Regions from separate parts of the Afipia sp. GW822-FHT03D08 genome, predicted to be linked through region 1. Evidence: predicted binding sites of a transcription regulator. Region 1 holds the regulator's gene; each other region holds the start of a gene.

What was found. The regulator PhoB, encoded in region 1, activates phosphate uptake and scavenging genes when phosphate is short. The targets are predictions, from matches to a motif close to TGTCATNNANCTGTCAT.
Region 2: the regulator PhoB is predicted to act here: its motif matches at 4,901-4,917, upstream of AC1RM7_RS01605 (RNA degradosome polyphosphate kinase).
Region 3: the regulator PhoB is predicted to act here: its motif matches at 2,161-2,177, upstream of olsB (l-ornithine N(alpha)-acyltransferase).

Annotation. Positions count from the first base shown of each region.
Region 1 covers NZ_JBXANK010000002.1:583,737-590,820, forward strand. Annotated here, with positions in the region: gene xylB (xylulokinase) at 1-273, opposite strand, end outside; gene AC1RM7_RS17685 (FAD-binding oxidoreductase) at 312-1,793, opposite strand; gene AC1RM7_RS17690 (LacI family DNA-binding transcriptional regulator) at 1,939-2,952, opposite strand; gene arsC (arsenate reductase (glutaredoxin)) at 3,102-3,506, shown strand; gene phoB (phosphate regulon transcriptional regulator PhoB) at 3,570-4,280, opposite strand; gene phoU (phosphate signaling complex protein PhoU) at 4,308-5,024, opposite strand; gene pstB (phosphate ABC transporter ATP-binding protein PstB) at 5,051-5,878, opposite strand; gene pstA (phosphate ABC transporter permease PstA) at 5,875-6,720, opposite strand; gene pstC (phosphate ABC transporter permease subunit PstC) at 6,724-7,084, opposite strand, start outside.
Region 2 covers NZ_JBXANK010000001.1:335,741-342,824, reverse strand. Annotated here, with positions in the region: gene AC1RM7_RS01620 (glutaminase) at 1-152, opposite strand, end outside; gene AC1RM7_RS01615 (2OG-Fe(II) oxygenase) at 277-1,017, opposite strand; gene ppx (exopolyphosphatase) at 1,093-2,622, opposite strand; gene AC1RM7_RS01605 (RNA degradosome polyphosphate kinase) at 2,642-4,828, opposite strand; gene AC1RM7_RS01600 (P-loop NTPase family protein) at 4,957-5,640, opposite strand; gene AC1RM7_RS01595 (CDP-alcohol phosphatidyltransferase family protein) at 5,690-6,235, opposite strand; gene purM (phosphoribosylformylglycinamidine cyclo-ligase) at 6,442-7,084, shown strand, end outside.
Region 3 covers NZ_JBXANK010000001.1:2,868,592-2,875,675, forward strand. Annotated here, with positions in the region: gene AC1RM7_RS14185 (ATP-binding protein) at 1-2,134, shown strand, start outside; gene olsB (l-ornithine N(alpha)-acyltransferase) at 2,245-3,273, shown strand; gene coaA (type I pantothenate kinase) at 3,375-4,331, opposite strand; gene AC1RM7_RS14200 (phosphoribosyl-ATP diphosphatase) at 4,386-4,709, opposite strand; gene hisF (imidazole glycerol phosphate synthase subunit HisF) at 4,809-5,573, opposite strand; gene hisA (1-(5-phosphoribosyl)-5-[(5-phosphoribosylamino)methylideneamino]imidazole-4-carboxamide isomerase) at 5,587-6,327, opposite strand; gene hisH (imidazole glycerol phosphate synthase subunit HisH) at 6,324-6,974, opposite strand; gene AC1RM7_RS14220 (DUF2628 domain-containing protein) at 6,971-7,084, opposite strand, start outside.

The DNA.
Region 1 (7,084 bases):
CTCGAGCACCTGCGTGTGAGCGCCGGCCGAGAACGAAATCGCGGCGATATCGGACGCGGGGCGCCCGGACGCTTTCAAACCGCGGCGTAACGCATCGCAAGCCGCCAACCACCAGTCATCAGGGTTCTGCTCGCTCCAGCCCGGATGTGGCGACGACGTCGCGACGGGCGCGGACGCCTCGCTGACCAGCGAACCATCACTCCTGATGATGCTGATCTTGAGCGAGCCGGCACCGAGATCGATGCCGACCAGGAGAGGATCAGACACAGCCATGCGCACCCTCCCCGAATGCCGCGCCGCTGCGCGTCCTGTCAATCACGGCGAATGTCTTTCGCGTTAGGCCCCGGACGCAAACCTAGCTTGCCGGGATTCAGGAGATTGGCGGGATCGAGCGCATCCTTGATTGTCTGGAGCACATTGAGACCCGCGCCGAGTTCGCGCTGCATCCATGGATTTCTGAACAAGCCGGCGCCGTGATGATGCGCGATCGAGCCGCCGTGATCGAGCGTCAGTTCCTGCACCGCATCCCAAAGTCTGGCGTGGATCGGCAGCGCGACCTCATCTGCCATCGGCGGCAGGCGGATCGTCATGTATTGGCATGCGCCTTCGGGATAGACGTGCGACCAGTGCGCGCCGAAATGAACGCCCGGATGAATCTTGCGTACAGCGTTGCCGATGGCGTCATACATCGCGGGGATTGCCGACCAGTTACCGGTCACCTCAATGGTGTCATTGAAATAGCCCGCATCGTGCCACTTCTGCGAGTAAGCGACGTAGCGGTTTTCCTTCCAATGGTGGAACGGAGCATCAGGTCCGATTTCGCCGCCAAGTTCCTTGGCGATCGCCAGCGCCATATCCTGCTCGACTGTGACCAGCGGCTCGCTGCCACTGAACATCATCATGGCCAGATAGGGCTTGGTCTTGAACAATGCGATGTCCTTAGTACGCTCATCGCTCTCAACCCTATCGTAAAGACGCACGACGGCCGGGCGCAGTTCTGCTTGCATAATGAGCCGCGCGCAGTCCCAAGCCGCCTGCTGCGTCGGAAACGCCAGCACAACACCGCGCTCGATCTCAGGCTTTTTCCAGATTCGCAGCGTGGCCTCCGTAATAATGCCGAAGGCACCTTCACCGCCGATCATCAGATCTCGGATTGACGGACCGACCGAGCGCCGCGCAACCGGGCGCACTTCAAGCGGCGTGCCGTCCGGCAGCACGGCTTTCAATCCGGCAACGATGTCCTCGATCTTTCCATAACGGCTGCTGGCCTGTCCTCCGCCACGGCAGGCGAGCCAGCCGCCGACGGTGGAAATCTCGATCGACTGCGGTAAATGACCGCACGTGTATCCGGCTTCATTGAGCTGACGCTCGAACTCGGCGCCGTTCATGCCCGCCTGCACGGTCACGACTGCATCGGTCGGGTTGATCGAAACGATTTTATCGAGCCGGCGCGTGTCCAGCATGATCTCGCCGCCGAGCGGAATCGCGCCGCCCAGAACACCCGAGCCGTTGCCATAGGGAATGATCGGAGTATTCCGCGCCCTGGCAAGCTGAACGACGCGAATAATCTCATCCTCGTTCGCTGGACGCACAACGAGACGTGGCACCGCTCCGGCAAGAGTGCCGGCGCGCTCGCGGAAAACAGCGAATGGCAGGCGATCGCGCGCATAGCCGAGGCGCTGATCGAATGATGCTAGAACGTTGTCATTACCGACGATTGCCCCAAAAGCAGAGACGAGGCTTTCATCGACACGATCGGTTTCGCGCACGGCGGCGATGGTGGTTGCAGTCATGACAGCCCCTTTTCAGAGGCCAAATTCGCCACGCTCACTCGGCGCACTCCCCTGATCGCATTATATTTTCTCGTGATTGAACAAATGGCTTGCACAATCGTTTGTTCAAACGTCTTACAAACGGCCCCTGCGGTCAAGTTAAAATTTAGCGCGGGGCTGGGCCTGTGGAAGCGCGGATGACGAGACCGTCTGGCGCGAGAGGCGCGACAGGTTGCGGCGTACCGCCGTTCAAAAGATCGATCAGAAGATCGGAAGCAATTTCACCCATCAACTCCGTAGGCATCTTCACCGACGTCAATTGCGGATAAAGCATTGTGGCAACCGGCGCATCGTGCAGGCCCATCACCGATATGTCGCGTGGAATTTGCAGACCCGCTTCATGCAACAGAGCCATCGCACCCGCCGCGGTGACCAGCGTGGCGCCAAGAACAGCCGTCGGCTTCAGTGCAAGAAGACTGCGCATCGCATCCGCTCCGCCCTCCGCCGTGTATCCAGCAACGGCGACCAGCTTCGGATCGAACGGAATACCGTGCCGCTTCAATCCGTCGCGATATCCGGCCAGTCGTTCGCCGGCGTTGAACCCGCCGGGACGGCCCGCAAGATGTGCGATCCGCTTGTGACCCATCTGCGCCAAATGATCGACGGCAATTGCCGCAGCGGCGCGGCTGTCGAGCACGACACAATAAGGGCTGCCCGACAGTTGCCGGTTGAGCAGCACGAATGGCGTATGGGTCGATTCAAGCTCTTCGCGCAACAGGGCGTCATCGTCGAGGCTCGCAACCAGCAGCCCGTCGGCGCGGTTGCCGTGAGACAGACGGTGATAGACGGCGTCGGTCGCGCCCGACTCCCGGTGCGCAATCAGCAACGAATAGCCATGCCGTGCGGAGGATTTTTCGGCACCGCGAATGGCAGACGCAAACACCGGGTTATCGAGTTGCGGAACGATGAGACCGAGCGTCCGGCTGCGTGACGTTCGCAAACCCTGCGCGAGCGTATTTGGTGAATAATCCAGACTACGAGCGCTTTCGAGAATCCGCTCTCGCGTCTCTGGACGAATGCGCTGGCTCTCCTCGCCGCGCAGCACCCGTGAAGCGGTGGATACGTCGACCCCCGCCATACGTGCAACATCGGCTAGCCTCGGCCTCATCGATTCCTGCATCCCAAACGACGTTAGCGCGGCGAGCGTAGACTTGGAGGCTCTATAAAACAAGCAAGCGCAAGGCCCGGACTCGACGCATTCCGGCCGTCAACGTACAAGGCTTGAGCGGTCGAAAACCGGATTGGCCTGGTTAAAAGACGGATGCAGCCATGAACGTCACCATCTATCACAACCCGGATTGCGGAACGTCCCGCAACACGCTGGCAATGATCCGGCAAAGCGGCATCGAGCCCACAATTATCGAGTATCTGAAGCAGCCGCCCACCCGCTCAGAACTGATCGAGCTCATTGCGGCGATGGGAGTTTCTGTGCACTCGCTTTTGCGCGAGAAGGGCACACCCTATGCCGAGCTTGGGCTCGGCGATCCGAAATGGACAGATGATGATCTGATCGATCAGATGCTCGCACACCCAATCCTGATCAATCGGCCGATCGTCGTGACACCTAAGGGCGTCAAGCTGTGCCGGCCCTCGGAGGCTGTGCTTGACGTTCTGCCAAATCCGCACATAGGCAGGTTCGTCAAGGAAGACGGCGACGTCGTCAACCCTGTGTGAGGCACGTCGCTGCCGATGACCAACACCCTGCTTATGCGAGGTGAAGGTCAGGCAACTTGCGACTCAGTTTTGCGAATCAGCCTTGGCGAAGCGATCGTCAAGCGCGTAGCCCGCGCCACGAACCGTGCGGATCGGATCCGACTCGCGCCCAAGATTCAGCAGCTTCCTGAGACGGCCGATGTGTACGTCCACCGTGCGCTCGTCGATATAGATGTCACGGCCCCACACGCCATCGAGCAGCTGCTCGCGGCTGAACACACGCCCCGGGTGTTCCAGGAAGAACTCCAGAAGCCGGTATTCGGTCGGGCCCAAGTCGATCGGGCGGCCAGAACGGGCAACGCGCCGCCGGTCACGATCTAGTTCGATGTCGCCAAAGGCGAGAACGGTCGCGAGGCGTTCGGGACTTGCGCGCCGCAGCAGACCCTTCACACGCGCCAGCAGTTCCGGCACCGAGAACGGTTTGACGATATAGTCGTCCGCTCCGGTCGCAAGGCCCCTCACCCTTTCGCTTTCCTCGCCGCGCGCGGTCAGCATGATAATCGGAATCTGCTTGGTCTCGGGTCGTGCACGCAACCGGCGGCAAAGCTCGATCCCGGACAGGCCTGGAAGCATCCAGTCGAGCACGATGAGATCGGGAACATGTTCCTTGAGCCGGGTGTCCGCATCGTCGCCGCGGGCAACCGTCTCGACGTCGTAGCCCTCGGCATCCAGGTTGTAGCGAAGCAGCGTGGTCAACGCCTCTTCGTCCTCGACCACAAGAATTCGGGCGCTCATTTCAAGTCCTTTAGTTCGTCTTACAAATTAACTGCCTGACGCGGCCGTTGCAAAGTTCGTCATGTCGCCCTTCGGGCGCTGATCGAGCATCTGCTGGCCTTCGATCATGTAGAAAACCGTCTCGGCGATGTTGGTCGCATGGTCGCCGATCCGTTCAATATTCTTGGCGCAGAACATCAAGTGAATACAGAAACCGATATTGCGCGGGTCTTCCATCATATAGGTCAGAAGCTCGCGGAACAGGGACGTGCAGATTGCATCGACCTCTTCGTCGCCCTTCCAGACGGTCATCGCGGCAGGCAGATCGTGCGCCGCATATGCATCGAGCACCGACTTGACTTGCGACTGAACGAGGTCGGTCATGTGTTCAAGGCCACGGATCAGCTTCAGCGGATGGAAATCGCTGTCGAGCGCTGCGACGCGCTTGCCGATGTTCTTCGACAGGTCGCCGATGCGCTCCAGATCGGTGGCAACGCGCATCGAACTGACGATTTCACGCAGATCGACCGCCATCGGCTGGCGGCGAGCGATCGTCAGCACCGCGCGTTCCTCGATCAAGTGCTGCAGTTTATCGATCTCGAGGTCGGCCGCGACAACGCGCTTGCCCAGCGCGACGTCGCGCCGGATCAACGCATCGACGGAATCGACGATCTGCCGTTCTGCCAGTCCGCCCATCTCGGCCACGAGCCGGTTGAGTTCCTGAAGGTCGTCGTCGAACGCTTTGGCGGTATGATCTGAAGCCATGATATGTTTTCTCCCGCGAATGCGCGTCAGCCGAAGCGGCCGGTGATGTAATCTTGTGTGCGCCGGTCGGTCGGCGAAGTGAATATCTTGTTGGTATCGTCGAACTCGACCAGCTCACCAAGATACATGAACGCTGTCTTGTCAGACACACGCGCCGCCTGCTGCATATTATGCGTCACGATGGCGATCGTGTAGTCCTCCTTGAGTTCCTGGATCAGTTCTTCGACCTTGGCGGTCGAGATCGGATCGAGCGCCGAGCAAGGTTCGTCGAACAGGATGACCTCAGGACGGACGGCGACAGTGCGTGCGATGCACAGGCGCTGCTGCTGGCCGCCGGACAGACTGAGGCCGCTGGCGTTCAGCTTGTCCTTGACCTCGTTCCAGAGCGCGCCGCCCTTCAACGCGGCCTCGACGCGGCCGTCCATTTCGGACTTCGAAATCTTTTCATAGAGCCGGATACCGAACGCGATATTCTCATAGATCGTCATCGGGAACGGGGTCGGCTTCTGGAACACCATACCGATCCTGGCGCGCAGCAAATTCAGGTCCAGTTTCGGATCGAGAATATTGGTCGAGTCCAGCATCAACTGGCCGACCGCTCGCTGACCGGGATAAAGGTCATACATGCGATTGAAGATGCGCAGCAATGTCGACTTGCCACAGCCTGACGGACCGATGAAGGCGGTCACGCGGTTCTCGCCGAGAACAAGATTGATGCTCTTCAGGGCGTGGTGCTCGCCATAATAGAAATTCAGATCTCGCGCGGTCACCTTGGGCCGCGCATCAAGCCGGCCAATACCACCCGGTACGGGGCTGCGGGAAAGATCTACGCTGACAGAAAGCTGCTCGTTCATTTCGATGTCCTCTCGGCGCCGAGAATGCGCGCGCCAATGTTAAGGGCAAGTACGGTCAAGGTGATAAGCAAAGCCCCGGTCCATGCGAGCTGTTTCCAGTAGTCGTAGGGGCTTTGGACGAAGTTGTTGATGGTGACCGGCAGGTTCGCCATCGTCTTGGTCAGATCGAGACTGAAGAACTGGTTGCTTAGCGCGGTGAACAGCAGCGGGGCGGTTTCGCCAGCAACGCGTGCCGTCGCCAGCAGGACGCCGGTGATGAGGCCGGCGCGCGCAGCGCGATAAGCGATACGCTTAATGACGAGCGAACGCGGAAGACCGAGTGCAGATGCTGCTTCACGCAGCGGATTGGGCACGAGACCAAGCATGTCTTCGGTGGTGCGCACCACGACCGGGATCACGATCACCGCAAGCGCCAGCGTGCCGGCCAGCGCCGAGAAGCCGCCCATCGGTACAACGACCGCACCATACACGAACAAACCAATGATGATCGATGGCGCGCTCAACAGGATGTCGTTGATGAAGCGGATCACCGAGGTCAGGCGGTCGTGTTTGCCGTATTCGGCGAGATAAGTGCCGGCGAACAATCCGATCGGCGCGCCGATGCCGACGCCAAGCACCGTCATGATGATCGAGCCGACGATGGCGTTCAGCAATCCGCCGTCGGTGGATCCGGGCGGCGGCGTATTCTCGGTGAAGACACCGAGATGCAGGCCAGCAAAGCCGTTGTAGAACAGTGTGAACAGGATCAGCGCGAGCCAGGTCACGCCGAAAACAGCTGCGCCAAGGCACAAGAACCGGATGACGATGTCCCAGCGGCGGCGAGAGGCATAGATCGGGTTCATGACTTAGTTCCCCGCCTTCTTTTCAAGACGCATCAGCATCAGCCGCGCTGCTGCGAGCACGAAGAACGTCAGCACGAACAACAGCAAGCCAAGCAGAATGAGACCGGACTGATGCAGACCGTCGCTTTCGGCAAATTCGCTGGCGATGGCCGCTGAAATTGTCGTGCCCGGAGCAAAGACCGATGAGGATATCCGGAACGAGTTTCCGATAATGAATGTCACCGCCATCGTCTCGCCGAGCGCGCGGCCGAGTGCGAGCATGATGCCGCCGATCACGCCGACCTTGGTATAAGGGATCACGACGTTGCGGACGACTTCCCAGGTGGTGCAGCCGACACCATAGGCCGCCTCCTTCAGCACTGGC
Region 2 (7,084 bases), on a different contig from region 1:
TGTCCGCTGGAATCGACCACGACGAGACCGAACGAGTTGACATCAACGCCAGCCAGTTCGGGAATATAGGTCGCGACGTCTCCGCGATCCTTTCTTTCGATCATCTCGTCGGCGATTTCCTTGACGACGCGATCCAGGGTAGCATTGCTCATTGCGGCTTCGGCTTCTGATTGCGGACACACGGTCTTATCGAACGTGGTCATATGCGACAACCGTGCCAACGCGACAGGCGCGCCAAAAGCGACAAACGCCGCTCAAATCGCCGTGGACTGCCTGTTATTTTGCGTCGTGGAAAATGATGCCGACGGTATGCCGGTGACCGGAACGGAGCTGGCTGACGCCATGGCGCAAATTAACGCGATAGGTCCCGCGCGTGCCCTGGACCGGCCGGTGATGAACCGCGAACACCACGGCATCGCCTTGCTTCAGCGGCACCACCGCTGCGCGTGACTGCATGCGCGGACGCTGCTCCGTGAGCACGAACTCGCCGCCGGTGAAATCGCGCTCCGGTTCCGACAGCAGGACTGCGACCTGCAACGGAAACACATGCTCGCCGTACAGGTCCTGATGCAGGCAATTGTAGTCGCCCGCGTTGTACTGGAGTAGCAAAGGCGTCGGCCGGGTCTGCCCGGCCTTGTGGCAGCGCGTGATGAAATCGGCGTGCTCCGCGGGATAACGAACGTCGATGCCCATCGACTCGTTCCAGCGATTGGCGATCGGCGCCAGTTGCGGATACAGCGCCGTCCGCAATGCCGAGATGATATCCGGCAGCGGATAGGAAAAATACTTGTACTCGCCGCGCCCGAAGCCGTGACGTGCCATGATGATGTGGCTGCGGAAGATGCCATCCTCGCCATAGAGACCGGCGAGCGAACCGCATTCATCGGGTGACAGCAGCCGCGGCAGAACCGCCCAGCCATTGCCATCGAGATGCGTTGCGATGTCGGGCCAGTCCATCGCCCCGACACGCGTCGGCGCCTGCGACGCCCGCGTTTTGACTTTTGCTGATGCGACCATGTCCGGGCTCCTGTCTGATGCCCCGAACTAATTCAATGGCGACGGGCCTTCCACCCGATTTCCGGCGGGATGGAACTACGGCTTCACGATCGTGGCAGTGCGCCCGATCAGACGGGCGAGCTGCTTGAAGCGATTGACGACACGGTCGGCGGCAAGATCTGCGGCCCGTTTGTCGAACGCCAGGATAAGCTTGCGGCCCTGATTGCGGAAATGCGTGTGCGGCAGCACGCCGCGCTGCGCCGCGGATATCATGAAGGCAACGCGGAAGGCGGCACCGATCAGGCGCGCGCGATCGACCATCGCGGGCGGAATGAGCGCACGCACGGCTTGCGGCGCCTCGTTCTCCGCGTTCAATCCGGCGTAGCGATAATAGGCCGCGAGCGCGAGAAACACCCTGCCCTCGTGAGTCACCGCGCCGAAATTCCCGTTGATGATGAAATCGAGCGACTGCTCGCCGCGATGATCCGGATGGGCCCGCCAGGCTGCGTCGGACAGCCAGCACGCCGCATGACGCAGCCGCTTCTCGTCCTCGCTTTCGCGCAGGCCCGCGACCCTGAACAGCTTGTCGGTCCACACGATCAGATCGTCGGCGTGGCGCGGCGAACGCGCGCGCAGTTCGTTCATGGTCTGCGCCGTGGCGATCAGCCCGTCTTTCTGCTGCTCCTTTTCAGGCAGCATCTCATAGAGCAATCCTTCGCGAACGCCGTAGGTCGAGAACACGATATTCTTCGGCTTCGCGACGCGGATGATGTATTCGAGCACGAGCGCCGCGTAGGTCAGCAGCGGGCGGCGGGCATCGGCAACAGTCTCGATGTCGGCGAGTGTATTGCTTGCGGCCAGACGGCGAAGCCGCCGTACAAAGTCCAGCGCGTCGGCCGCTGGAATGGTGTAGCCGTGCATCACGTGCAGCGGATAGCCGCTCTGGATGATATGGATGCGTGCCAGCGCGCGCCATGTGCCGCCGACCGCATAGAACGTCCGGCCCGCGCCCGCCTTGAGCTGCGGCAATCCGGTCAGCCCGGCGGCGACGATACGCTCCGCCTTCTTCAGCGATTTCTGCGACGCATCCTGCAACGCGAGGCCACCGAGCGGCAGTGTCGTGCCCGAGCGAATGCGCTGGCCGCGCACATCGATGAGTTCGAGCGAGCCGCCGCCGAGATCGCCGACGATGCCGTCCGGCTTGTAGACGCCCGACGCGACGCCGAGCGCAGACAGCTTCGCTTCGCGCGCGCCCGACAGGATATTGATGGGACAGCCGCAGATGCGCTCGGCCTTGGCGATGAAGTCCGGCCCGTTGGTCGCGTCGCGGCAAGCTGCGGTGGCGATCGCATGGACCTCGCCGACCTTCATGATCTTGCAAAGCGCCTTGAACCGCTTGAGCGCCGCCAGCGCCTTTTCGACGGCGTCTGCCGCGAGCAGTCCGGTCGACTGCACTTCGCGGCCGAGACCGCAAAGTGTTTTCTCGTTGAAGATCGGTGCGAGATTGCGCGTCTTGTCCTCGTAGACAACAAGACGGACCGAGTTCGATCCGATGTCGATGACGGCGACGCTTTTCGATGGTTTGCGCGCAGGACGAGGCCGCTCGCGAACGAGTGCCGGGCTCACGGATTCGTTCTTCGAACCACTAACGCTCCGAACGGCGCGTAAGACGGCGTGGCGAAGATTCTTTAAGCGACTTTCCACGGCCTGACAGACTCGGATTCGTCATGAAGTAATCGTGCACGTTGAAAGGTTCCTCGCCTTTCGCGGCCTTCATACGCGTTGACGACCCGTCCGGCAACAACTGCCAGCTCTGTTCATTATCCTTCAGGTTCGCGACCATGATTTGTTCGAGAACCTGCTGATGCACCGTAGGATTTTGCAGCGGGCACAACACCTCGACCCGGCGGTCGAGATTGCGCGGCATCATATCTGCCGACGAGATATACACAGCAGCCTTCGCACTCGGCAGGCCATGGCCCATGCCGAAGCAGTAGATTCGCCCGTGTTCAAGGAACCGGCCGATGATCGACTTGACCCGGATGTTCTCCGAAAGTCCGGGAACACCGGGACGCAGACAGCAGATTCCGCGGATCACCAGATCGATCGAAACGCCGGCCTGCGAGGCGTCATAGAGCGCGTCGATGATGTCGGGATCGACCAGCGAGTTCATCTTCAGCCAGATCGCCGCCGGCTTGCCGTGCCGCGCGAAGTTCGCTTCGCCGTGAATGTGTTCGAGCATCCGCTTGCGCAGTGTCAGCGGCGACACGCCCATCTTCTCGATGTCGCGCGGTTCCGCGTAGCCGGTGATATAGTTGAAGACACGCGCAGCATCGCGCGCGATCACCGGATCGGATGTGAAATACGACAGGTCGGTATAGATGCGCGCAGTGACCGGATGATAGTTGCCGGTCCCGGCGTGAACATAAGTCGTCAGCCCCGCGCCTTCCCGGCGCACCACCAGCGACAGCTTGGCGTGAGTCTTGAGTTCGAGGAATCCATAGACCACCTGAACGCCAGCGCGTTCGAGATCGCGCGCCCAGCGGATGTTGGCTTCTTCATCGAAGCGCGCTTTCAGTTCGACCAGCGCGGTCACCGACTTGCCGGCTTCGGCGGCTTCGGCAAGCGTGCGCACGATCGGTGAATCGCGCGAGGTGCGATAGAGCGTCTGCTTGATCGCAACCACATCCGGATCACGCGCGGCCTGCTGCAGGAACTGCACGACGACGTCGAACGATTCATAAGGGTGATGGACGATGAGATCCTTTTGACGGATCGCCGCGAAGATATCGCCGCCGTGGTCGCGGACGCGCTCGGGATGACGCGGCACATAGGGCGTGAATTCGAGATCGGGACGATCGAGCCGTGTCAGTTGCGACAACTCGTTCATGGCCAGCACACCGTCAACCAGCAGCACGTCATCATCAGGAGTGGACAACGCGCGCTGCACGAAGGCGCGCAAGTCGTCGGGCATATGAGCTTCGATTTCGAGGCGGATCACCGATCCGCGGCGGCGGCGCTTCAGCGCCGACTCGAACAGGCGAACAAGATCTTCGGCTTCTTCTTCGATTTCCAGTTCGGAGTCGCGGATGATGCGGAACGCTCCCTCACCCTTGACCACGTAGCCCGGGAACAACCGGCCGATGAACAGTGCCGTGGCCTGTTCAAGCGTGATGAGACGGACCGAGCCGTCCTTGCCCACAGGCAGCCGGATGAAGCGGTCGATCTTGCCCGGCATGCGGATCAGCGCGTTCATCGCCTTGCCGTCGGACACCCGCGCCAGATGCAGCGCGATGGTGAAGCCGAGGCTCGGAATGAACGGGAACGGATGCGCCGGGTCGATCGCAAGCGGCGTCAGCAGCGGGAAAATGTTGTGAAGGAAGTGATCTTCGATCCAGGAGCTTTCCGCCTTGGTGACGTCCTTGCCGTCGACCAGAACGATGCCGACCTCGGCAAGAGCGGCGCGCAGATCGCGCCAGATCGCCTGCTGGTCGCTCGCGAGCTTCGAGACGGTCTCATTGATCTTGGCGAGTTGCTCGGTGGGCGTCGAGCCATCCGGGCTGCGCTCGGTAATGCCTTCGCGGACCTGCGCCTTGAGGCCCGCGACGCGGACCATGAAGAACTCGTCAAGGTTATTGGCAGAAATCGACAGGAACCGGACCCGCTCCAGCAGCGGGTGGTTCGGATTGACCGCTTCCTCGAGCACACGGCGGTTGAAATGAAGCCACGAGAGTTCGCGGTTGATGAAGCGTTCCGGGCCCGATCCGATCGCCGACGCGAGCGCTAGCTCTTCATTTTCTTCTTTTTTTACAGCAGTTTGCGCGGCATCCATGAAGCGAGACCCTATTTCACGTCATTTGGCCCCAAACTTAGGCCTGTTCCACGGAGACAATGTGCCAGTGTCATGACAGTTCGATGACATGATGGGCCAGGAAGTCTTAAGGACCAAGCCCTGCGCGGTCAGGCCGCAGGATCTTTCAGCAGTTCCGCGGCGAGGGCGCGGGTCACCGGCCGGCGCAGCCGCAGCGCCTCCTCGTCCAGCAATTCGACCGTCCGCCGCGCCGCAGCGAACGACCGCTCGATGCGGGTCGAGAGGTAACTCACGAGCCCCTCGTCTACGGTCATCTGGCGGTCTGCACAGAACTTGACGATCAGCGCGCGGAACAACTGGTCGTCCGGCGGGGTCAGCGCGACCACCGGTACCGCACGCAGCCGCGAGCGCAGATCCCGCAATTCCACCGGAAACACCGAAGGCAGCGCCCGCCCGGTCATCAGGACATAGGCTTCGTCCTCGCGGGCGAGATTCAAGAGATGGAATAGCGCGCGCTCGTCGAAGGCCGCGGGATCGAGATCGTCGACCACAAGCGCCCCGGTCGCGAGTTCGCCGGGGACATTGGCCGCGGTCAGCGTATGGGCCGCAACCGACCGTGCGCCGGCTTCGGCGGCCCAGATCGATGCAAGATGGCTTTTGCCGCTACCCTCCGGCCCCACCAGCATCATCACGCGATTGGGCCAGTCAGGCCATGCGTCGATCAGCGCAAGCGCCTGTGCGTTGGCAGAACCCTCAAGGAAATTGTCGCGCGTCAGGCTTTCGGCATGCGGCAGCGCAAAGGCCAACTGACGAGGGCGGACGCGAGCTACCACGCAAGACTCCTGGCCGAACCGTACGCAACATGCGGCTTGTGAAATCGTATCACGGGATTGGCGCAGTCGCGCTCATGTGCCGTGCCCACTCCACGAGATAGAAGGACACCGAAAGCAGCGTCAAGACCGTCACGAAACCCGCCAGAATGACCTCATAGGGCGATGCATTGAACTGGAAGCCGAGCGAGGCCAGCACCAGCGCCGCGAACGCCACCTGAGCCACGGTGTTCAGCTTGGAGACCATCAACGGCTTCATCGGAACCGGATTGTCGAGCAGCCACGAGATGATCACCGCGCCCACGATCATGAAGTCGCGCGACACCACGAGAATGACCAGCCAGCGCGGAATGTCGCCCGAGATTCCGAGCGTGACGTAGATCGAGACCAGCAGCGCCTTGTCGGCCACGGGATCGAGCAACGCGCCAATCTCGGTGGTCATATTAAATCGCTTGGCGAGGAATCCATCGATGGCATCGCTGACCCCCGCCACCACGAAGATCACGAAGGCGATGGTCATCTGGTTCGACGCGATGGCCCAGACGATGACCGGCACCAGCAGGATGCGGCCCAGGGTAATGATGTTTGGCAGATTCACGCGACTTTTTCCCGGCTGCTCCTGTTTTAACGGGCCCCGGACGGCTTGCATAGGATACGGCGATGCGGCGGACCGCCCGGGGGCCCTTCTCCCAGCTATGCACAGCCTGCCCGGCGGCCATTGCGCCAGCGCAAAATCCGACGTAACCACCGGCTAACTCGGAAGGCGCTGTAGAAAGAGGCGAATTTCGGATTCGGGGCACTCGTATGACCGACCAAAAAACCGGCCTGACCTATTCATCCGCTGGCGTGGATATTGACGCCGGAAACCGGCTCGTGGACCTCATCAAGCCGCTGGTCCGCGCCACCGCGCGGGCGGGCGCCGATGCCGAAATCGGCGGATTCGGCGGGCTGTTCGACCTCAAGGCCGCCGGCTTCAAGGACCCCATTCTGGTCGCCGCCACTGACGGCGTCGGCACCAAGGTCAAGATCGCCATCGAAACCGGCATCCACGGCGGTATCGGCATCGACCTCGTGGCGATGTCGGTCAACGACCTCGTGGTTCAGGGCGCCGAGCCGCTGTTCTTTCTGGACTACTTTGCCTGCGGCAAGCTCGATCCAGAGGCCACCGCCTCGATTGTCGCGGGTGTCGCCGAGGGCTGCCGCGAATCCGGCTGCGCCCTGATCGGCGGCGAGACAGCCGAAATGCCCGGCCTCTACAAGGACGGCGACTATGACCTCGCAGGTTTCGCAGTCGGCGCGGCCGAGCGCGGCACGCTGCTGCCGCATAAGGACATCGGGCCCGGCGACGCGGTGATCGGCCTCGCCTCCTCCGGCGTTCACTCCAACGGTTTCTCGCTGGTGCGCAAGGTGGTCGAGACATCCGGAGTGACGTTCGACGCGCCGGCCC
Region 3 (7,084 bases), on a different contig from region 1:
CATCACGGGAAGCCGCAGCGAGACCTACGATCCGCACAGCTTCGCCCTTGGCGCGAGCTTCCTGTTCGCGCTGGCCTGTCTGGCGCTTGCGACACTCAGCATGCGGATGCGCTGGCTGCGCAAGAAGATGCGCAAGATCGAGCTGCATAACGAAGCACTGGCTGACCGCAACTGGGAATTGAAGGGCGCCGAGGAACATGCCCGCAGCCTGTTCGAATCCCAGAGCGACCTGATCGTTCTGCGCGACAGCGACGGCCTGATCACGTCGGTCAATGACGCCTACTGCGCGCTCGCGCGCAAATCGCGCGAAGCCCTGATCGGGACTCGCTTTGCATTGCCCGTGCTGGAACAGGGCGCTATCGCAATCGAGCCGAGTGGCACACGCGTTCACGACCAGAAGATCGACAGCGCGATGGGTCCGCGCTGGATCGCATGGCGCGAGGGCCTTGTGCGCAGCGATGCCTATCAGCCCGCCGACCTGCAATGCGTCGGCCGCGACGTGACGGACCGCGCCGAGACCGAACGCGCGCTGGCCGAAGCGCGCGATCTCGCCAACTCCGCCAACCGGGCGAAATCGAAATTCCTCGCCATGGCGTCGCACGAGATCCGCACGCCGCTGAACGGCATCATCGGCATGAGCAACCTGCTGCTCGACACAGCATTGACCCCGGAACAGGCGACCTACGCAAAGGCCGTGAAAACATCCGGCGATGCCTTAATGGCGCTGATCGACGAACTGCTCGACTTCTCCAAGATCGAAGCGGGCAAGATCGACCTCGAGTATCGGCCGTTTACGTTGGCAGCGATGATCGAGGAAATCACCGAGCTGCTCGCGCCACGCGCGCAGGCCCGCAAGCTCGAGATCGCATCCTATGTCGATGAACGGCTGCCCACGGAAGTCATCGGCGACGCCGCGCGGTTGCGGCAGGTGCTGCTCAATCTCGCCGGCAACGCCATCAAGTTCACTTCGGTTGGCGGTGTCGCCCTGATCGTCGAGCCCGGCATCTGGCCGGGTGAAGTCTCCTTTCTCGTGCGCGACACCGGCATCGGCATCGCGCCGGAAGCGCAGCAAAGAATTTTCCGCGAGTTCGAGCAGGCCTCCGAAGGCACGGCGCGCAATTATGGCGGCACAGGTCTGGGACTCAGCATCAGCGAGCGCATCGTCCGGCGCATGGGCGGGCGGATTACGCTGGAAAGCGCCGAAGGCGCCGGTGCAACATTCGCGTTCTCGATCCCGCTTGCTGTGGCGGAACCCGGCGACAGCTCCGCTTCGCCCTTCCTTGCGCCCGATCTGACCGGCAAGTCCGTCATGCTGGTCGCGCCACAGACCATCGAAGCCTCTCTGATCGCGCGGCGGCTGGGACGCTGGGGTGCGCAGACCTGCACGGTCGCGGACGCCGACATCGCGCGTGCATTGCTGCCGGAGCGGTCGTGGTACGCGGTCCTGGCCGATTGCACCGGCAGCGACACCCGGTTGCAGGATTTCGCAGCAGCAGCCTCACATCACGCAACACATCGGATCGCGATGTTTACGCCCTCGGCGCGGCGCGACATGCCGACCGGCATCATGGCGTTGTTCACCGGCTATCTGGTGAAACCGCTGCGCGCGACGTCATTGGCCGCGCGGCTCTCGGCGTCCGGTGCAGCGCTGGTGCCGGAACTGCCCGGTGACAACGAGCCTGCGATTGAGCCATCGAGCATCGTCTCTCCGCAGACAGTCGCGCCGCGTGCACTCTCGATCCTCGTCGCGGAAGACAACGAGATCAACGCACTCCTGATCCGGTCCTTGCTGACGCGCATGGGCCACCGCACGGTCATCACCACCGATGGCGAGCAGGCTCTCGAATCGTGGATCGCCGCCGACGGTGCGGGCACGCCCTATGACGTGGTGCTGATGGATATCCAGATGCCGAAGCTGGACGGCATCGCGGCGACAAAACGGATTCGCGCGCTTGAGGCGGAACGCAGCCCGCGGCGCACGAAGATTCTCGCGCTGACGGCGAACACCCTGGTTGATGATCGCTACGCCTGCTTCGAGGCGGGCATGGACGGTTTTCTGGTCAAGCCGCTCGATCGCGAGAAGCTGATGGATGCGTTAGCGGCCATTCCTGCATCGCGCGCGATTGTTGCCTGATTTGCATCGCGCCGCGCGCGGCGCGATGTCATAAATCCGTATCACGACCATGATTATTGGTGCCTCAGGGCTGCGCTTGGCGAATCAATGCGCGCAGCCGCGAGGAAGCCATGAGCGGCAATAAACCGGCGCTGACGAAGCCGGATGCAAATTCCAGAACATTTGAGCGGCAGGCCGTTCGAAGCCCGCTTGAAGCGTTTCGCCAAAATCCGCTGGTTCAAATGCTCCGGCCTGCTCATGCGAAGTCGGCCGCGACGACGGCTGCCACCTGGCTGATGCCAAACCTTATGCATTCAAGCCTGCGCGGCGAGGCCGTGCCGGAGATGATGCAACCTGCGCGTCTCGGCAAGATCGGCGCGCTGGAAGTCCGTCTTGCGCAGACCAAAAGCGACGTGAAGCGGGCGCAGAAGCTGCGCTACAAGGTTTTCTACAAGAACGGCTCCGCCATCGCCGACGCCGCCACCATGCTGGCGCAGCGCGACAAGGATGCGTTCGACAAGATCTGCGATCACCTGCTGGTGGTGGATCACGCCGCCAAGCCGACCATGAGCGGCAAGCAGCCCGTGGTCGGCACCTATCGCCTGCTGCGCCAGGACGTCGCCGAAAAGCATGGCGGCTTTTACACCAACGATGAGTTCGACATTTCCGGCCTGATGCAGCGCCAGGCGGGCTTGAAGTTTCTCGAGCTCGGCCGCTCCTGCGTGCTGCCGCCCTATCGCACCAAGCGAACCGTTGAGCTTTTGTGGCACGGCGTGTGGAGTTACGTGCGCCGGCACAATCTCGATGTGATGATCGGCTGCGCCAGCTTCGAGGGCACCGATCCGGACCGGCTCGCGTTGCCGCTGTCGTTCCTGCACCACTTCGCGGCGGCGCCGGAAGGCTGGCGCGCCAGCGCGCATCCCTCGCGCCGGGTGGAAATGAATCGCATCGCGAAAGAGAACATCGATACCAAGGCGGCGCTGCGCATGCTGCCGCCGCTGATCAAAGGCTATCTTCGGGTCGGCGCCTTCGTTGGCGACGGCGCGGTGATCGACCACCAGTTTGGCACCACGGATGTACTGGTTGTCATGCCGGTGTCGGCCATCTCCGGCCGTTATCTCGATCACTTCGGCGCCGACGCGACGCGTCACGCGGCATGATCCACCTGACTGTCATTGCGAGCGCAGCGAAGCAATCCACTCTTGGGAGAAGCTGGATTGCTTCGTCGCTCCGCTCCTCGCAATGACGAAGAAAACTCTGCCTACAGCCGCCGTAACTGAACGTCCTCGATGATATGGTCGCTGCCCTTCTTCAGGATCAGCGTCGCACGCGGCCGGGTCGGCAGGATGTTCTCTTCCAGATTAACCAGGTTGATGGTGGTCCAGAGTTCAAGCGCCCTGTCGGTCGCTTCCTTGTCCGACAGCTTCGCATAGCGATTGAAATAGGACCGTGGATCGCGGAACGCCGTGTCGCGCAATGTGAGAAAGCGCTCGACATACCATTCGCGCAGGATCGGCTCCTCCGCATCGATATAGACCGAGAAGTCGAAGAAATCCGACACATAGGGCACAGCCTTGCCGTCGCGCGGCAGGCGTCCGGTTTGCAGCACGTTGACGCCTTCCACGATCAGAATGTCGGGCCGGTCGATTTCGACTCCCTCGTTGGGAATGATATCGTAGGTGAGATGCGAGTAGACCGGCGCGCGGACCGGCCGGCGACCGGCCTTGATGTCGGACAGGAAACTGAGCAGCGCAGGAAGATCGTAGCTTTCGGGAAAGCCCTTCTTCTGCATCAAGCCTTCGCGTTCCAGAATCTCGTTCGGAAACAGAAACCCGTCGGTGGTGACGAGATCGACCTTGGGCCGCGGTGACCAGCGCGCGAGCAACGCCTGCAGCACGCGTGCCGTGGTGGATTTGCCCACCGCCACCGACCCGGCGACGCCGATGATGTAGGGCATCTTGCGGTCCTCGATGCCGAGGAAGTGACGCTGCGCAACGAACAGGCGCTGCGCAGCCGCGACATAGAACGACAGCAGCCGCGACAACGGCAGATAGATTTCCTCGACTTCCTTGATGTCGAGGCGATCATGCATCGAATGCATCCGCGCGATTTCCTCGGCGGTCAGCGTCATGGGCATGTCGTCGCGCAGGGCGGCCCACTGCGCGCGCGAGAAAACGCGGTAGGGATTGTACTGAACCTGGTCGGCTCTCACATCCATGAGCCATTCCCTCCTGTCCGGAATCCGCGTGTCCCCGCGGGGGCCGGAATTGAACTAATCGCGCTTGCGCGCAGCTTTCTCTTCGAGGCCCGACATCAGCGTCCGTTGCGCCAGCGCATCTTCGACATCCGAGAAACTGATGCCCCGCGATTTCAGCAGCACCAGAAGATGGAAGACGAGATCGGCGCTCTCGGCGATCAGATGATCGCGATTGTTTTCAATGGCGGCGATCACGGTTTCCACCGCCTCCTCGCCCAGCTTCTTGGCGCAATGATCGGGGCCCTTGTCCAGCAGCTTGCGGGTATAGGACGTATCTCCCCCCGACGCCGCGCGGGCATCGATGGTGGCTGCCAGATCATGGATCGTAAAACGGCTCATAAAGCGCCTTCTATCACTTCCGTACCCCGGTAGGGAGCGCAAAGAGTTGATCAGATTCAGGTATTTGGCATACGGCAGACAGCCTTCCTCAACCGAGGCTCACGGGTCAAGCCGCATCGGCAAACCCGCGCGGACCATATGGTCCTTGGCCTGGCGGATGGTGAACTCGCCGAAATGGAAAATCGAAGCGGCCAGCACCGCGGTGGCGTGTCCCTCGCGGATGCCCGCGACCAGATGATCGAGATTGCCCACGCCGCCGGAGGCGATCACCGGAACCTTGACGCTGTCGGCGATGGCGCGGGTCAGATTGATATCGAAACCCTGGCGGGTGCCGTCGCGGTCCATCGAGGTCAGCAGGATTTCTCCCGCGCCCAGCGAGACCACTTCCTGCGCGTATTCGATGGCGTCGATCCCGGTCGACTTGCGGCCGCCATGGGTGAAAATCTCCCAGCGGTCCGAGCCGGTGCGTTTGGCGTCGATGGCGACAACAATGCACTGGTCGCCAAATTTCTCCGCGGCTTCCTTGACGAATTCGCGCCGGGCGACCGCGGCCGAATTGATCGACACCTTGTCGGCGCCATAGGTCAGAAGCGTGCGGATGTCGTCCACGGTGCGCACACCGCCGCCGACGGTCAGCGGCATGAAGCAGGCTTCCGCGGTTCGCCGCACCACGTCGAGAATGGTGCCGCGGTTCTCGTGAGTCGCGGTGATGTCGAGGAAGCAAAGCTCATCAGCGCCTGCCGCGTCATAGGCAATCGCGGCCTCGACCGGATCACCCGCGTCGCGCAGATCGACGAAATTGACGCCCTTGACGACGCGGCCGTCCTTCACATCGAGGCATGGGATCACGCGAACCTTGAACATCGTTGCCCTGCCCTTAAGCCGCCGCCCGCGCGTTGCGGATCAGCGTCAATGCCTCAGCCGGATCGAGACGGCCGTCGTACAGCGCACGGCCCGAGATCGCGCCTTCCAGCTTTCTGGCGCGAGGCTCGAGCAGCGCCTTCACGTCCGCAATGGACGCAAAGCCGCCCGACGCAATCACCGGAATTGAAATCGCCTCGGCCAGCGCAATCGTCGCGTCGAGATTAAGCCCCTTGAGCAGGCCGTCGCGCGCAATATCAGTGAAGATGATCGCCGCGACACCGGCATCCTCGAACCGCTGCGCGATGTCGAGCGCAGTGACGGTGGACGTTTCCGCCCAGCCCTCAACCGCGACCTTGCCGTCGCGCGCATCGAGACCCACGGCCACCTGGCCCGGGAATTTCTTCGCGGCTTCTTTCACCAGCGCAGGATCGCGCACCGCGGCGGTGCCGATAATGACCCGGCGAATACCCTTGGCGAGCCACGTCTCGATAGTCGCAAGATCGCGGATTCCGCCGCCGAGCTGCACCGGGAATTTCACAACCTTCAGCATCGCCTCAACGGCCTGCGCATTGATCGGCTTGCCGGCGAACGCGCCGTCGAGATCGACAACGTGAAGATATTCGAAACCCTGCGTCTCGAAGGTTTTCGCCTGCGCGGCGGGATCGAGGTTGAACACGGTCGCGCGCGCCATGTCGCCCTGCTCGAGGCGCACGCACTCACCGTTCTTGAGATCGATCGCGGGAAAAAGAATCACGGCTTCCACTTCAGAAAATTGGAGATCAGGGCGAGACCGAAGCGCTGGCTCTTCTCGGGGTGAAATTGCGTGCCGATCGCAGTGTCCCTGGCGACGATCGCCGTCACCGGCCCGCCATAGTCAGCGCGCGCGACGACATCGGCTTCATTCGCCGCGTTCAGATGATAGGAATGCACGAAGTAGGCGTGGCGGCCCTTGTCGCCGAGGGGAAGCCGCTCCAGCACCGGATGTTCGCGCACCAGATCGAGCGTGTTCCAGCCCATGTGCGGAATCTTCAGGTCTTCCTCACGCGGCGTGATCTTCACGACATCACCCGAAATCCAGTCGAACCCCGGCGTGGTGACGTACTCCTTGCCCTGGGTCGCCATCAACTGCATGCCGACGCAGATGCCGAAGAACGGCCGCGCCTTGTCGCGCACCGCTTCCGTCATCGCATCGACCATGCCGTCGAGCGCATCGAGGCCCTTGCGGCAATCCGCGAACGCGCCGACCCCCGGCAGGACAATCCGATCCGCGCGAAACACGGTTTCGGGATCGCGCGTCACGACGATCTTCTGCGGCTGTTCCATGGCGCGCGACGCGCGCTCGAAAGCCTTCGCCGCCGAGTGCAGATTGCCAGAGCCGTAATCGATGATGGCAACGCTCAACGCGGCGCTCCGGATTCAGGAAACAGACCAATGATGCCTTGCGGCTGCGAAATCGACGCGCGCGGCAGTGGGGGCGGTGACGACGGGCTGCTGCGCGCAGTTCTTGCATT